Linked DNA regions of Frankia casuarinae. The protein of the gene in region 1 interacts with the protein of each later gene in a pairwise test. Links are inferred from orthologs where the notes say so. Each region holds a gene or a part of one and is shown on either strand. Other genes may lie near its edges.

Evidence for each region.
Region 2: the proteins of FRANCCI3_RS20475 (region 1) and FRANCCI3_RS21785 interact in binary tests that used the Escherichia coli proteins (3 or more experiments, as listed by UniProt). The link is inferred for Frankia casuarinae from one-to-one orthologs.

Annotation. Positions count from the first base shown.
Region 1 is NC_007777.1:4,838,230-4,845,656, reverse strand. Bases 1-2,889 are described here. They hold FRANCCI3_RS20475 (diaminopimelate decarboxylase), read left to right. Parts: upstream 1-662; coding sequence 663-2,117; downstream 2,118-2,889. Other genes in these bases: FRANCCI3_RS20470 (hypothetical protein), read left to right, coding at 2,490-2,889; FRANCCI3_RS20480 (diaminobutyrate--2-oxoglutarate transaminase family protein), read right to left, coding at 1-14. Outside these bases: more of FRANCCI3_RS20470, read left to right, coding at 2,890-2,936; FRANCCI3_RS20465 (ATP-binding protein), read right to left, coding at 3,175-4,020; FRANCCI3_RS20460 (SpoIIE family protein phosphatase), read right to left, coding at 4,246-6,546; FRANCCI3_RS20455 (hybrid sensor histidine kinase/response regulator), read left to right, coding at 6,719-7,427. UniProt on the Escherichia coli protein: Specifically catalyzes the decarboxylation of meso-diaminopimelate (meso-DAP) to L-lysine. Is not active against the DD- or LL-isomers of diaminopimelate.
Region 2 is NC_007777.1:5,143,682-5,151,001, forward strand. What follows is about bases 2,383-5,164. They hold FRANCCI3_RS21785 (response regulator transcription factor), read right to left. Parts: upstream 4,250-5,164; coding sequence 3,515-4,249; downstream 2,383-3,514. Other genes in these bases: FRANCCI3_RS21775 (DNA polymerase III subunit delta'), read left to right, coding at 2,383-2,433; FRANCCI3_RS21780 (PSP1 domain-containing protein), read left to right, coding at 2,586-3,533; FRANCCI3_RS21795 (inorganic diphosphatase), read right to left, coding at 4,831-5,164. Also shown: tmk (dTMP kinase), read left to right, coding at 1-1,146; more of FRANCCI3_RS21775, read left to right, coding at 1,189-2,382; more of FRANCCI3_RS21795, read right to left, coding at 5,165-5,370; FRANCCI3_RS25445 (hypothetical protein), read left to right, coding at 5,454-5,906; dacB (D-alanyl-D-alanine carboxypeptidase/D-alanyl-D-alanine endopeptidase), read left to right, coding at 5,916-7,320. UniProt on the Escherichia coli protein: Response regulator member of the two-component regulatory system CpxA/CpxR which responds to envelope stress response by activating expression of downstream genes including cpxP, degP, dsbA and ppiA.

The DNA.
Region 1 (7,427 bases):
GCGGAAACCGTCATCGCGGGCGACTCCCTTTCGCGCAGGCTGATTGAGGGAAGCCTAACTTAAGCCAGTCGCACCATGGTTGCTCCGCGCAAGGTTATGGTGGTGCCAAGCAGACGTGGTGGTCTCTTCATAGTCCGTCCGGGGGAGTCGGGTTGCGGCAGAAACATCGGCCTCAGGCTGTGGTGTTTGCGGCATGTCCACTACACGCCCGTTGATCAGAATCAGACAACCGGTTATGGCGGTGACGAACGTCCCGCGACCGTCCGGCGGCACGGAAGCCGGATGCGGTCCGTGTGATGTATCAGGCACCGTTTGCGGATCCGATCCGTGTTTCGTCGCCCCACCATCGGGCTAACCGACAGCGTCGGGTCCAGGTGGAGACCACCCATCCGAGACCACTGTCTGGACCACCCTTCTGGACCATGCGTCCGCACTCGGCAGCCCGCGCCACACGCCATCGCTCCTGTGCGCCTGGCGGCAGTGCGCCTGGCGGCAGTGCGCCTGGCGGCAGTGCGCCTGGCGGCAGTGCGCCTGGCGGCAGTGCGCCTGGCGGCAGAGGGGATTGTCCTGTCCCTGGCGAGGGACGCGGCTGAGCTCGGACAACTGATGGAGTCTCGGACGACTGATGGAGTGACGACTGATTGGAGTGAGGAGTCGATCTGGTGGACCTGCCGCCCTCGGCCGCGCCGCTGCGCGCCCTGCCCGCCGAAAGCCTCCCCCGTCCGGTGTTGACCGCGGTGCGTGCCTGGCCGGCCGGCGCCGGAGAGGTCAGCGCCTACTTTTACGACCCGGCGGCGGCCGCGCGGAACGCCGCGGCGCTGCGGGCCTGCCTGCCCATGTGGGCGGAGGTCTGCTACGCGGTCAAGGCCAACAGCTTTCCGCCGATACTCGACGCCCTGTTGCGTGGGACCGGTCCGGACATCCCTCGGTCGGGGCGGGAACGGAGTGACTCCAGCCCGGGCGCCAGCCCGACCGACGCCAGGAGCGACGCCAGGAGCGACGCCAGGAGCGACGCCAGGAGCGACGCCAGGACCGGCGCCAGCGGTCGGGGCATCGACGGTTTCGAGGTCTCCTCCGCGCACGAGGTGCGCCTGGCGCAGGCAGCGTACGGCCGGGTCGACTCCGCCCGACGTCCCCGCCTGGTCGCATCCGGACCGGGAAAGTCGATGACCCTGCTTACCGCGCTGGTCTCGGCCGACGTCGACGTCGTCAACGTCGAGAGCTTCGGCGAACTGCGCCGCCTGGACGCCGTCGCGGCCCGGCTCGGCCGTCGGGTGCGGGCGGCGGTGCGCGTCAACCCGGCCCAGGTAGGCCTGGCAGGCTCCCTCCAAATGGGCGGTCGGCCGAGTGCGTTTGGCATCCCCGAAACGGAGGTCCCCGCCGCGCTCGAACTCGCGGCGGATCTGGCCCATATCGACGTCGTCGGATTCCATGTCCACGCAGTGTCCGGCAATCTCGATGCCGCCGCCCATCTGGGCTACGTCCGGTGGTGTCTCGATTTCGCCGTCCGGACGGCTGCCGTGGCCGGGATCGAGCTGCGGATGGTCGACGTGGGCGGTGGATTCGGGGTTCCGTTCGAACCGGACCGGCGCGGTGACCGGCCCTTTGACCTAATCCGATTTGGTGAGGGACTAAGTTCGCTGCCGGTGCCGGACGGAACTCGGGTAATCTTCGAGCCGGGGCGGATGCTGGTGGCCGACTCCGGCTGGTACGCCGCCGAGGTGATCGACGTCAAACATTCCTACGGGACGGAATTCGTGATTCTGCGTGGCGGAATTCATCATTTCGCGCTGCCGACATCGTGGGAGATCGTCCATAACTTCGCCGTCGTGGAGAGATCGGGCCGGAACGGTGGGCCGGAGCCGGAGCACACGCGGGAGGCGGTGGTCGAAGGTCGTCCGGTGACGGTGGTCGGGGAGCTGTGCACGCCGGAGGACACCCTCGCCCGTGACATCACGGTCGATCGGGTGCGGCCGGGTGACGTCGTCGTCTTCCCCATGGCGGGTGCGTACGGCTACGAGTTCGCACTGCCGGATTTCCTCGGCCACCCCCGGGCCCGGCGCATCGAGCTTCGGGGAACACGGCATGCTCCGTTCCCCACCGATCGGTCGAGCTGATCGGATACCCGGGAGAGGAATGTTCCTTCAGCACCAGGTAGCACCAGGTTCAAGCTCATCGCTCCAGCCGCCATGGCAGTTATTTCTGACATTCTAGACAATATTACTCCAAGTCGCATTTTTCGGGTTATTGACAATCTGTTGATGGGGCGATACGCAGTGTTTATCGACTTGGCGCCCAAACGGGACATTGCGGACGGCGGGGGCCGATGTGTCGTGGTTCTGGCCCGTTCGGCTGGTCAAAAGTAGGACTTCTGTCACAATGAATAGATAACTAGCAATCTATAGTGGCATTCCTATCAGATCAGCCGTGACTGCCGATCGGGAGTCACATCAGGACACGGCCGGGAGTATCGATCGGGGAGAAGACCCATGTTTTCGTACCTACATCGTCTCAGGACCATCAGCGTGCTCGGCGCGGCGACCCTTGTCGGCGGGCTGCTCGGCGGCGGTGGCTACGCCTACGCGCAGAGCGGTTTCACCGGCAACCCCTGGGTGTTCCGGGCGACCAACCAGAGCGCTGAGGGGCTTCGTATCCAGTCGACGGGCGGGCCCAACGGCCAGCTGTTCATCGTCTACGACCATCTGAACCAACCCATCTTCGCCGTCAACAAGGCCGGCGGCGCCGGCGTGTTCGGGGACAACTTCAACGTCCACCAGGGCAACGACATCCTGCATCCCTGGGTGCGGATCAGCGTCACCGATCCGCAGCCCGCCGACTGCGTGACCACGGGCCAGCTCGTCATCGGGGGCTCGACCGGTTCGGGTGGCCGCATCTGGCGGTGCGTCGTCGGGCAGGGATGGACGTCCGTCGTCTGACGGGACGTGGCCCGCGGCGGGGCGAGGCCCGCTTGGACGATCGTGACGTCACGCGGCGTCACGATTCAGTGCCGCATTGCTTTTCAAGTAGCGCACGCCCTTTTGTAACCGGCGTCACAGAACCTCTGCGCTGACCCGCTGACCCGCTGACCCGCTGAGCCGCTGATCGGGTGATTCGCCAACCATGCCGGACCCATCCGCTGCGGGGGAGGGCCGGGCGGGGAATGACGTGACGGCGTCAGGGGCCGTTGGTGATGATCGTGACGGCCGCCTCGGCGTCGTTTGGCCGGGCCGCCTCCCAACCCGCGCGTGCCGCTCCGGTGCGGCCTGATCCGGCACGGTCCGATCCCGGCCGCCTCGACAGGACCGGGAAGGGGGACATCCCGAAGGCGGACGACAGCAGGGCCGATGCGGAGGCGGCCGGGGGACGTGGCGCGGGACGGATCGGTGGGGAGTACCGGGCGGCCGGGGCAGAGCGGGTCACAGTGGTGGGTTCGGTGGGTTCGGTAGGTTCGGTGGGTTCGGCGGGTGACGACCCGTCGGCGGACGACGGCCCCTCGGGCAGCGAGGAGCTCCCGGCGCCCGGGGAGGCCGCGCCGTCGGCTTCGGGGACGGAGGCGGACCGCCGACCCACCACCGGCGCCGGCGGAACCGGCACGGGCAGGTCGAACCACAGGTACTTCCCTGACTCGACCGCCACCGTCCCCCAGCTGCCCGCCAACGTGTCGAGAACCAGCAGGCCGCGACCGCCCTCGGCGTCCGGCGCGACCTCACGCCGCTGCGGCAGAACCGTCGAGGTGTCCGACACGGACGCGTGGATCAGACCGGGCCGTATCTCGATAAGCAGCCACAGCGGCGGCTGCCCGTATTTGACCGCGTTCGTCACGAGCTCGCTGACGAGCAGCTCGGCGGTGCCGCGCAGGTCCTCGGGAAGGTCCGCCAGCCGGATGCCCTCGCGGAGCACCCTGCGGGCCTGCGGGACGGCGGAGGGCAGATAGGGGAGCTCGGCGAGTATGTGGGTTGCGGGTGGGCAACTGGACGTTGCCTGCCGTACCACATCCATCGGGACCGAAGACGCGCTCATCGACCACCAAGCCTGTGCGAGGATATCGAGGTGGCTCTACCCACTGGGTGGGGATTGAAGCCTCTGTTTCCGGATCGCACCTCTTGAGGCTATGTCGATCTGGCATCCGGTGCGGTGCCGGTGGCGCCTCCTTTCCGTGGGCCTTCGTGCCCGCGGGGCCCGGGGGGACGCCCGCGGGCGTAGCGGAGGCGCCTCGGAGGTACCCCGAAGCGTCCATCATGCCGGTCAGCCGGGCACGCGCGCCACGAGGATCGCGACATCGTCGCGCAGGTTGCCGCCGGCAAACCGCTCGGCGGCGGCCAGGACGCGATCCGCGATCCCCTGCGCTGACAGGCCTGCGCATCCCCCGATCGCGTCGAGGAGCCGGTCCTCGCCGAGCAGCTTCCCGCCATTGCGGGCCTCGATGACCCCGTCGGTGTAGAAGACCAGTGACTCGCCCGGGCGCAGGACGATCTCGAACCCCGGAAACGAGACCTCGTCGTCGTCGAGGACGCCGAGCAGGGTTCCCGGGCGACCGACGAGCGAGGCGCGCCCGTCGGCGTGCAGCACCACCGGCTGGGGATGGCCGGCGAGGAACAGCCGCAGTCGGATCCTGGTGCTGGTGCTGGTGCTGGTGCTGGTGCTGGTGCTGGTGCTGGTGCTGGTGCTGGTGCTGGTGCTGGTGCTGGTGCTGGTGCTGGTGCTGGTGTCGGTGTCGGCGGGCTCGCCCTCCGCGGGTCCGCCGGCCGGCGCCATGATCGTGGCGGCGGCCAGGGTGCAGAACCGACTCTGCCCGTTCGGATGAGACGACGCGGCGTCGCGCAGGGTCCGGTTCAACTCGAGCAGCACCTCGCCGAGCTCCGTACCCCGGCCCGTCAGCAGCCGCAGGACGGCGCGGGCCACCCCGGTCACGGTGGCGGCCTCTGCACCCTTGCCACAGACGTCGCCGATGGCGATCGTCCAGCCGAGCGGACCCCACAGCAGGTCGAAGAAGTCGCCGCCGACGTCGAGACCCGCCGACTGCGCGGCGCCGTAGGCGGAACCGAGATCCAGTCCCTCGATCATCGGCAGCTCCGGTGGGCGCAGACCCGCCTGGAGCGTGCCGGCCAGTTCCACCTGCCGGCTGTAGAGCCGGGCGTTGTCGACCGCGAAGGCGGCCCGGCGCGCGAGGTCGGCGAGCAGATCGATCTCGTCCGCGGCGAAGGCGTTGCCCTCGGGGCGGCCGAGCGCGAGCACCCCGAGTACCCGCCGCCGGGCCCGCAGCACCATCACGAGCGCCGGTCCGCCGAGCGCGGTCAGTGAACGCACTCGGTCTCCGCTCGCGGAGCGCACCGCCGCCATCAACGGGCCGTCCGGGTCGACCGCGGCAGCGGTGAGGGCGCCCGCCGCGTTCTCCTCCGCGTGTGCCGCCGCCCACAGGGCGGGATCGGCGTTCTCCCGGTGCAGGTACACCGCGCACCACTGGGCCAGCCGCGGGACCGGCAACCGCGCGAGCAGCGCCAGCGAGCGGCTCAGGTCCAGGCTGCCCGCCAGCAGATCGGACGCCTCGGCGAGGAAGGACAGCATCCCGATGCGGCGCTCCTCGGCGCGTCGCATGTCGCCGCCGCCGAGGGCCAGGGCCATCCATCGGGTCGTCAGGCGGATGCGTTCCAGGTCCAGCCCGGCCGCCGCGGCGGCATCCATCCGGCGGACGTCGCCGGGGACACCCACTCCGCCCGAATCGCTGGTGCCGCCCGAATCGCTGGTGCCGCCCGAACCACTCGGGCGGCCGCCGGCCGCCGGCCAGAGCAGCAGTTCGCCGAGGCTCTCCTGCGTCGGATCCAGCGGGAACAAGAGCGCCTCGGTAACCGGGCCGACGGCCCCGAGCGTGGCCACGGTCTCCGACCGGCCGCCGTCGCGCCCGGGACGCCGCACCAGCCCGGCGGTGACCGCGAGCGCGTCCACCAGCTGCGCGAGCAGCTCACTGACCTCGCCCTCGGCGGTGAGGGCACGGGCGGTGTCCCGGGCTATCAGCCGGACCGGACGCGGCGCCGGTACCACGGGGGCCGGTACCGGGCGGGGCGCGGGACAGGTCACAGCCACAGCGGGACTGGTCACAGCAGCGGTGGGCGAGCCGTCGCCGGCGGTTTCCAGGCGGAACCAGACGGTCTTGCCACCGCGGCCGTGCTCGGTCCCCCAGCTCGTCGCGAGCGCGTCGACGAGGGCGAGGCCGCGGCCGTCCTCGCGCAGCCCGTCGATGCCGAAGTCAGCGTCCTCGACCTTCTTTACCCGGGCCATGCCGATGCGGACCGGATGCCGGTCGGTGACCCCGACCCGCACGCCGTCACCGTCCGCGCGCACCTCCACGGTGGCCGAGGTGCCCGCGTGCACGACGACATTGGTGACCAGCTCGGTGACGAGCAGAAGCGCGGAGTCCAGCAGGTCGTCGTCCAGCTGCCCGTGCAACGCCTCGAGCAGGAAGCGCCGGGCGGCCCGGGGGGAGTCGGGCGTCGGTGGCAACGCGATGGCGCGCGCCGGCATCGTCCCACCCCCTGCTGCGCCATACATGTACTCAGTCTCTCCTGCGTTGTCCATCGTGAGGCGGATACTGGCGGCTGGTGTCACCTGTCCACCGACGCCGCCCCACGCCGGTGCCCGTGGGAGACCGCCCTTGACCCGGGCCCTCCGCCCGGCCCGGGACCCGAGACGATCGTGTCGACTGAGCTCAGGTAGGAGACCAATGAGCCCCGCATACGACCCGCAACCCTCGGCTCGTCATGATCTGGATGCACCAGGCGGTGACGCTACCGCGACCATCGTGCCCCATGCATCCCTTCCCGTGGACGACACTCGGGCGTCGCGGGCCGCCGCCGACGAGCTGATCGCGGATCTCCTGCACGGGCTGACCCGCCTGTGCGAGGGCGACTTCTCGACCCGCCTCGCGGCGCGGGACGGCTACGCCGGTGACGTGGTGCGCAAGTTCGACGAGCTGGCCGCCATCCAGGAGCGCCACGCGCGTGAGCTGGCCCGGGTCAGTAAGGTGATCCGCCGTGACGGTCGGCTCACCCTGCGGATGGAGGACCTGGGCAACCCCGGCGGCTGGTCCGACATGACGCAGGCGGTGAACTCCCTCATCGACGACCTGGCCCGGCCGACCCACGAGGTGGCGCGGGTCATAGCGGCGGTGGCCGAGGGGGACCTGTCCCAGCACATGGCGTTGGAGATCGCCGGCCAGCCGGTGCGCGGGGAGTTCCTGCGGATCGGCACCACGGTGAACACGATGGTGGACCAGTTGTCGTCGTTTGCGGACGAGGTGACCCGGGTCGCCCGTGAGGTGGGCACCGAGGGCAACCTGGGCGGGCAGGCCAAGGTCAAGGGCGTCTCGGGGGTGTGGCGGGACCTCACCGAGTCGGTGAACTCGATGGCGGGCAACCTGACCAGCCAGGTCC
Region 2 (7,320 bases), 300 kb from region 1 along the record:
CGCCTGTTCGGCGTCTGCGTGACCGGGGCGGGTATCACCCTGGTGATCGTCGCGATCATCCCGAACCTGGTCATCGCCTGCATCCTCGTGGTCGCGGTGGGGGCGTTCGCCGGCGTGGCCTGGGTGACCGGATACACCCTGCTCCAGGCCGAGGTCTCCGACGAGCTGCGGGGGCGCACCTTCGCCCTGGTGCAGTCGCTGGTCCGCATCGACCTGCTGCTCGTGCTCGCCGCCGCGCCCGGCCTGGTTGGCCTCATCGGCTCGCACAGGATCCATCTGTGGGGCGACATCAACGTCCGCGCGGACGGCGTCACCGCGGTCCTGCTCGCCGGCGGTCTGCTCGCCGTCGCGGTCGGCCTGTTCTCCTATCGGCAGATGGACGACCCGACCGGAGCCGCGGTCTGGCCCGAGCTGTGGAACGCGCTGCGCGGCCGGCGGCCGGCGGCCACACGTCCCCGCCGCACCGGCCTGTTCATCGCGATCGAGGGCATCGATGGCGCCGGCAAGAGCACACAGGTGGAGCTGCTACGAACGTGGCTCGCCTCCTCCGGCCGGGAGGTGGTGGTGACCTCCGAATCCGGCGGCACCGCACTGGGAACGGGCCTGCGAGAACTGCTCCTCGACCCGACGGTACGGCTGCACCCCCGGACCGAGGCGCTGCTGACCGCGGCGGACCGCGCCGAACACGTCGCGCAGGTGATCGAACCCGCGCTGGCCCGGGGAGCGATCGTCATCACCGATCGTTACGTCGACTCGTTCATCGCCTTCCAGAGCGTGAGCCAGGCCCTCAGCACCGACGAGCTGTCCGTCCTCACCCAGTGGGCGACGCACGCGCTGCTTCCCGACGTCACGGTCCTGTTGGATCTGCCGGCCGAGATCGTCCTGCGCCGCGCGCGGATGACCGCGTATCCTGATCCGCCGCCGGGGCCGCCGGGGCCGCCGGACGGCCCGGCCGAGGCGGACGACGCCGGGAAGTTGACCTTCCAGGGCCGGGTACGCGACACGTTCCGTCGGCTGGCGCAGAAGGAGCCCGATCGTTACCTTCCGCTAGACGCGACGCGGTCACCGGAGGAGATCCACGCCGAGATCCGCTCGTTCATGGCCAGCCGCATCGATCGGCCAGCCGTCCTGCTCGGTGTGCTCTGACCGACGCGCTCCGGACCGGCGTGGCTCGGGGATGATGGCCCGGTGACGGTCTGGGAGACGCTTGTCGGGCAGGACGCGGTGGTCGCGGCGCTGAGCGCCGCGGCGTCCGCCGCGAGTGCCGGGCTCGCGAGTGGAGGCGGCGCGCCGGCTGCCGCCCGTGCCGGGATGACGCACTCGTGGCTGTTCACCGGACCCGCCGGGGCAGGTCACCAGGACGCGGCGCGCGCCTTCGCCGCAAGCCTCACCTGCGAGAACGAGCCGCCGGGCTGCGGCGAGTGCACCGGCTGCCACACCGTGCTCACCGACACGGCCACCGATCTGCGAACCGTGCAACCGGAGGGGCTCTCGCTCGGTGTGAAGGACGTGCGCGCGCTGGTACGCGACGCCGCCAGCGCCCCGACGGCCGGCCGCTGGCGCATCCTGCTGATCACCGATGCGGACCGGCTCACCGAGGCCGCGGCGAACGCCCTGCTGAAGGCCCTCGAGGAGCCGGCGGATCGGGCGGTGTTCCTGCTCTGCGCCCCCTCCGTGGAGGACGTGCTGCCCACCATCCGTTCCCGCTGCCGGACGGTCGCGCTACGGCTGCCCTCGGCCACGGACGTCCGCGACGCGCTGGTTCGCGAGGGAGTCAACGAGCAGGTCGCCGAGACGGCGGCGCGGGCTTCCCAGGGTCATCTGGCCCTGGCGCGCCGGCTCGCCTCGGATGAGCGGGTCCGGGCCAACCGGGCGGCGGTGTTGCGTATCCCGGCCCGGCTCGGCCGGGTCGGTGACTGCCTGGCCGCGGCGGCCGATCTGGTGAGCGCGGCGAACGCCGACGCGGAGGCCGCGAATGCGGAACGCGACGAGGTGGAGACCGAGGCGCTGAAAACCGCGCTCGGCGTCGGTGCCACGGCGGTCGGCGGGAAGTCCAGGTCCGCGCGGGCCCCGAAGGCGGGGGCCAAGGGCCGGACGATGGTGGTGCGGGGTGCCGCGGGGGCGCTCAAGGAGCTGGAGCGGACCCAGAAGAGCCGAGGTCGCCGCACCGTCCTCGATGCGCTGGATCGGGCCCTGGTGGACCTCGCGGGGCTGTACCGGGATGTCCTGGTCCAACAGCTCGGCGCCGGTGTCGACGCGATTCATCCTGATCACTGCGTCGAGGCCGCCGGATACGCCGCGGCCTGCACTCCGGAACAGACACTGCGCCGGCTGGAGGCTGTCCTCGCGACCCGGGCGTCACTGGCCAGAAATCCCGGCCTCGTCCCACTGCTCGCGGTGGAGTCGCTCACCCTCGCGCTGCGCGACACCTGACAACCGGCGACCGGCGACCGGCGGTGGGGACGAACCGGCGTAATGGCCTGTCTGGGCGGAAGGCCGGGCATATCCTGATCGCGACGCGGACATGCCCTTCGACCAGGTCCGCCCGGGCGGGACCCGGCGGGCGCAGGGAGGTGACCGGTCGGATGCCGATGATGTGCGCGGTGGCGTTCTCCCCACGGGGCAAGCTCTACTATGCCGATCCTGGTTCCTGCAGCCCCCGGGTCGGCGACCGGGTGCTCGTCCCCACCGAGGAGGGCCCCGAGGTCGCCACCTGCATGTGGGCGCCCCAGTGGGTCAGCGACGACATCGGCGACCTGCCGGTGCTCGTCGGGATGGCCGACGCGTCCGACATCCAGCGCGAGCAGGTCTCCCGGCGCCGACGCGCCCGGGCGCGTGTCGCGGCCCGCCGCCTGGCCCGTGAGCATGACCTGCCGATGAAGATCGTCGGTGTTGACCACGTGATGGCCACCGGCGGCTACACGGTCTACTTCAGCGCGGAAGGCCGCGTCGACTTCCGTGAACTGGTGCGGGATCTCAACCGGACGCTGGTGGCGCGGGTCCAGCTGCGGCAACTGTCCGCCCGCGACAGCGCCCGGGTCCAGGGCGGGATCGGTTCCTGCGGCCGCGACCTGTGCTGCGCCACTTTTCTCAACGACTTTGAGCCGGTGAGCCTGCGGATGGCCAAGGAGCAGAACCTCGCCCTCAATCCGATGCGCATCAGCGGGGCATGCGGCCGGCTGATGTGCTGCCTGCGTTACGAACATCCCCTCTACGAGGAGTTCGCCGAAGCCGTGCCCGCGGTCGGAGACCGGGCGACGACCCCACACGGTGCGGGCCGGGTCGTGCGGCACGATGTTCCGCGTCAGCAGGTGGTCGTGGTTCTCGACGGCGGGGGCCGGACCTCGTGCGACCGCGCGGATGTCTGCGCCTCCCGGCGGGTCCACGACACCGCCCACCCCGGTGGCTTGGCGGGATGCTCCCCCCCGGGCAGCACCTCTACAGCCGGCGGGGAAACGACGACAGGAGGGGAAACGACGACAGGAGGGGAAACGACGGCCCTGCGGGAAGGACGTCACGGGTCGAAGCGGTAGCCCATCCCGCGCAGGGTCGTGACCAGCCGGCGCTGCGGTGGACGACCCTCGACCTTGGTTCGTACCCGCCGGACGTGCTCGGTGACGGTGGCGGGGTCCTGGAACCGCGTGCCCCACACCTGCTCGAGGAGTTCCTCCCGGCTGAAGACCCGCCGAGGATGCCGGGCGAGGAAGGCCAGCAGCTCGTACTCGCGCGCGGTCAGATCGATGCGCTCCCCGGCGACGGCGACCTCGCGGGCCCGCAGGTCGATGGAGACGTCTCCGTAGACGAGCGGGTCGCTGCCGTCCCCGGTGCGCTGCGGCGGCGGTTCCGCCGGCCGTCGGCGAAGCCGGGCGCGCACCCTGGCCACCAGTTCTCGCAGCGAGTAGGGCTTCACGACGTAGTCGTCCGCGCCCAACTCGAGGCCGACCACCCGGTCGACCTCCTCGGCCCGCCCGGTGAGCATGATCACCGGAACCTCGCTGGTCTGGCGGAGGCGGCTCAGGACGGCGAAGCCGTCCATCCTGGGCATCGCGACATCCAGCACCACCAGATCGATCTCGGTGGTCTGGAAGAGCCGAAGAGCGGCCTCGCCGTCCGCGGCCTCCAGCACCCGATAACCGAATCTCTCCAGGCTGCGCGCAAGTGCTATGCGAGATGCCTCATCGTCCTCAGCGACGAGGAGCGAGGCTCCTCGCGTCGTCGCTGCTGGTGCAGCGTCTCCGGCCCCGGTCATGGTGCGAAACCCTACGCATCCTCATCGGAACCACTGCGACCGGGGGTGGCGATTTACGGTGTTGCAGCACCCAAAACTAACTAAATGTGACATAAAGAAGATAATTTGCCGACTCAGGGCCATTTTGACGACATAGCACATCCCTCGCCATGACAGCCTGAGACGGAGGCATTCCAGACCGTGCCCGCCACTGGTGGCATCACCGTGGACGGCTGGGATCCGGGGCGACGGCGGGCATCTCGGCCCGCGAACAGCCACCGAACCACCGCCGGGTCGAGCCCGCCCACGCATCTGGCATACTCGACCCGGGCCAGTGCGGTCCTGGCCGTTCGCCGGAGTAGCTCAGTGGCAGAGCAATCGCCTCGTAAGCGATAGGTCGCGGGTTCAATCCCCGCCTCCGGCTCACTCCCCGATTCCGCTCGCACGATCATTACGCGCCAGGTAACCGTCATAGCCGGCACGTCCGGCCCGGCGGCGGGCCGGCTCCCGCCCCGGGCCCATCCCGTGGGTTCCTGAACCTGTCCCACCCCGCTTGGGACGTGGGACAGGTCGTCACGGATACCACAAGCCGGACGGAGGGATCAGGCCGACCTGGGTTCGGCCTCCTGGTCGTGCCCGTCCGCCTCCGCGGCCTCCGCCTCGCGCAGCCGCTTGATGGACGCCAGGATCTCCCGCTCAGCCTCCTTGCGGTCCACCCAGGATGCGCCCTCCACCGACTTACCGGGCTCGAGGTCCTTGTAGACCTCGAAGAAGTGCTGGATCTCCAACCGGTCGAACTCCGGCAGGTGCCGCAGATCCCGCAGGTGCTCCTGCCGGACGTCGGCCACCGGCACGCAGAGAACCTTGTCGTCCGGCCCCTTCTCGTCGGTCATCTCGAACATGCCGATCGTCCGGCACCGCACCAGGCAGCCCGGGAACGTCGGCTCCTCCAGCAGGACGAGGGCGTCCAGCGGATCACCGTCGCGCCCGAGGGTTCCCTCGATGAACCCGTAGTCCGACGGGTAGTGGGTGGAGGTGAACAGCATCCGGTCAAGCCGGATACGGCCGGTGTGGTGATCCATCTCGTACTTGTTGCGCTGCCCCTTGGGGATCTCGATGGTCACATCGAACTCAAGGTCCACTCCGCTCCCTGTCTCCTTCGTCTTCGCCCGGTCCGCACCGGAGCGATCGCCGTTTGTCACATGGTGCTCGTTCGAGCCGTACCGTGCTCGTGGCGCAGTACGTCGTGCTCGTGCCGTACGTCGTGCTCGTGGCGCAGTACGTCGTGCTCGTGCCGTACGTCGTGCTCTGCCAGGCGGTGGACGTGCTCCGCCCGGGGCGCGGGCCACCCACCCCAGTGACCACAACGAGGCGTCACACCCACGACGGCGCACCTAGTGTCGCGGACGCCGCCTCCCACCCGAACCACTCCCACCCGAACCGCACCGGCACCACCACGTTTCCACCGCCGGATCTCCCGGGCACCGAAACCATGCTGGGCACCGGCGACACGCCCGGTGGGGCCTTCTTCGTACCAGTGCCGCCCGCCGACACGACACCTCCGGTGTCCCGTCGCACCCCCGGTGTCCCGTCGCGGCGGGACACCGCCGGGCAGGCCGGCGGCGACGGATCCGGGTTCACCCGCCGCGCCGTCGCCGACCGCCCGCTGGTTGCGTAGTGTCGGTGAGTGACGTCAGCCGCACCGGTCGCCCGGGTAGGGGGGCTCACCGCCCTGGCCGGCGCGCTGCTCGCCGGGTCCCTGTCCGTCGGTCCCACCACCGGATCAGCCGCGGAACTCGCCGGCAGCGGGTCCGACCGCGCGGGCGCTGCGGTGCTCGGCGGTCTCGATTCGGCCGCGCCGATCCCGCAGCCCGCGGCGGTGGCGGCCCGCCTCGCCGGCCCGCTGGGTGATCCCGTTCTGGCGCGGCCCGCGGCCTTCGTCATAGACGCACAGTCGGGTCGGGTGCTCCTCGACGTCCGGTCCCGCATCCCCGTGGCACCGGCCTCCACGTTGAAAACCGCGGTCGCCACGGCCGCGTTGACCACCTTCCCCGACGACCGGCTGCGGACCACCGTGGTCTACAGCCCGCCCGCGGGCGGGAACGCCCGCACATCAGGCGGAACACTGTGGCTCGTCGGCGGCGGAGATCCGACCCTGACCGCCTCCACCGCGCCCGGCGGCTATCCGGCTCTGGCCCGGCTGAGCGATCTCGCCGCTCAGGTCCGGGCCGCGGGTATCACCTCGGCGGCTCGGGTGATCGGCGATGGAGGGCTGTTCGTCGGTCCGGACCGGGCACCGGGATGGCGCGACAACTACGTGACCGACGGGGACGTCGCCCCGGTCTCGGCGCTGGAGGTCGACGCCGGACGGTCGGCACCGGAAGCCGTCGGACCGCGCAGCCCCACCCCGGCCGCCGCCGCGACCACGGCCTTCGCCGCGGCGCTCATGACCGCCGGAGTATCCGTCGGATCGGTGGCCACCGGCCCGGCGGACCCGGCCGCACAACGGGTCGCGGCGGTCTACAGCCCGCCGGTGCGGGTCTTGGTCGAACGCATGCTCACCCAGTCAGACAACGATCTCGCCGAGAGCCTGGGACGGCTCGTCGCCCATCGGAGGGGCCTGCCCGCCTCGTTCACCGGCGCCACCCGCGCGGTGAGGGACGTCCTCGCCGAGGCGGGCCTCCCCGTCGCAGGGATGGCACTGGCCGACGTGAGCGGCCTGTCCATCGCAAACCTGATCATGCCCATGACCCTTGTGGCCATCCTGCGCGCCGCCGTCCTCCCCGGTCGGCCGGCGCTGCGCACCATTCTCACGGGGCTGCCGGTAGCCGGGTTCTCCGGTACGCTAGGTGACCGCTACACCACTGGCGACACCGCCATCGGAGCGGGTGACGTCCGGGCGAAGACCGGCACTCTGCACAACGTCAGCAGCCTCGCGGGCCAGCTCGTCGACGCGGACGGCAGGCTGCTCCTCTTCGCGTTCCTCTCGCCCGCCGAGGAGGCGGGCAGCACCAAGGCCGCCCTCGACCGGGCAGCCGCGGCGCTCACCGGCTGCGGATGCACCCCGGCCCGGTCGACGACCGTGGCGATCC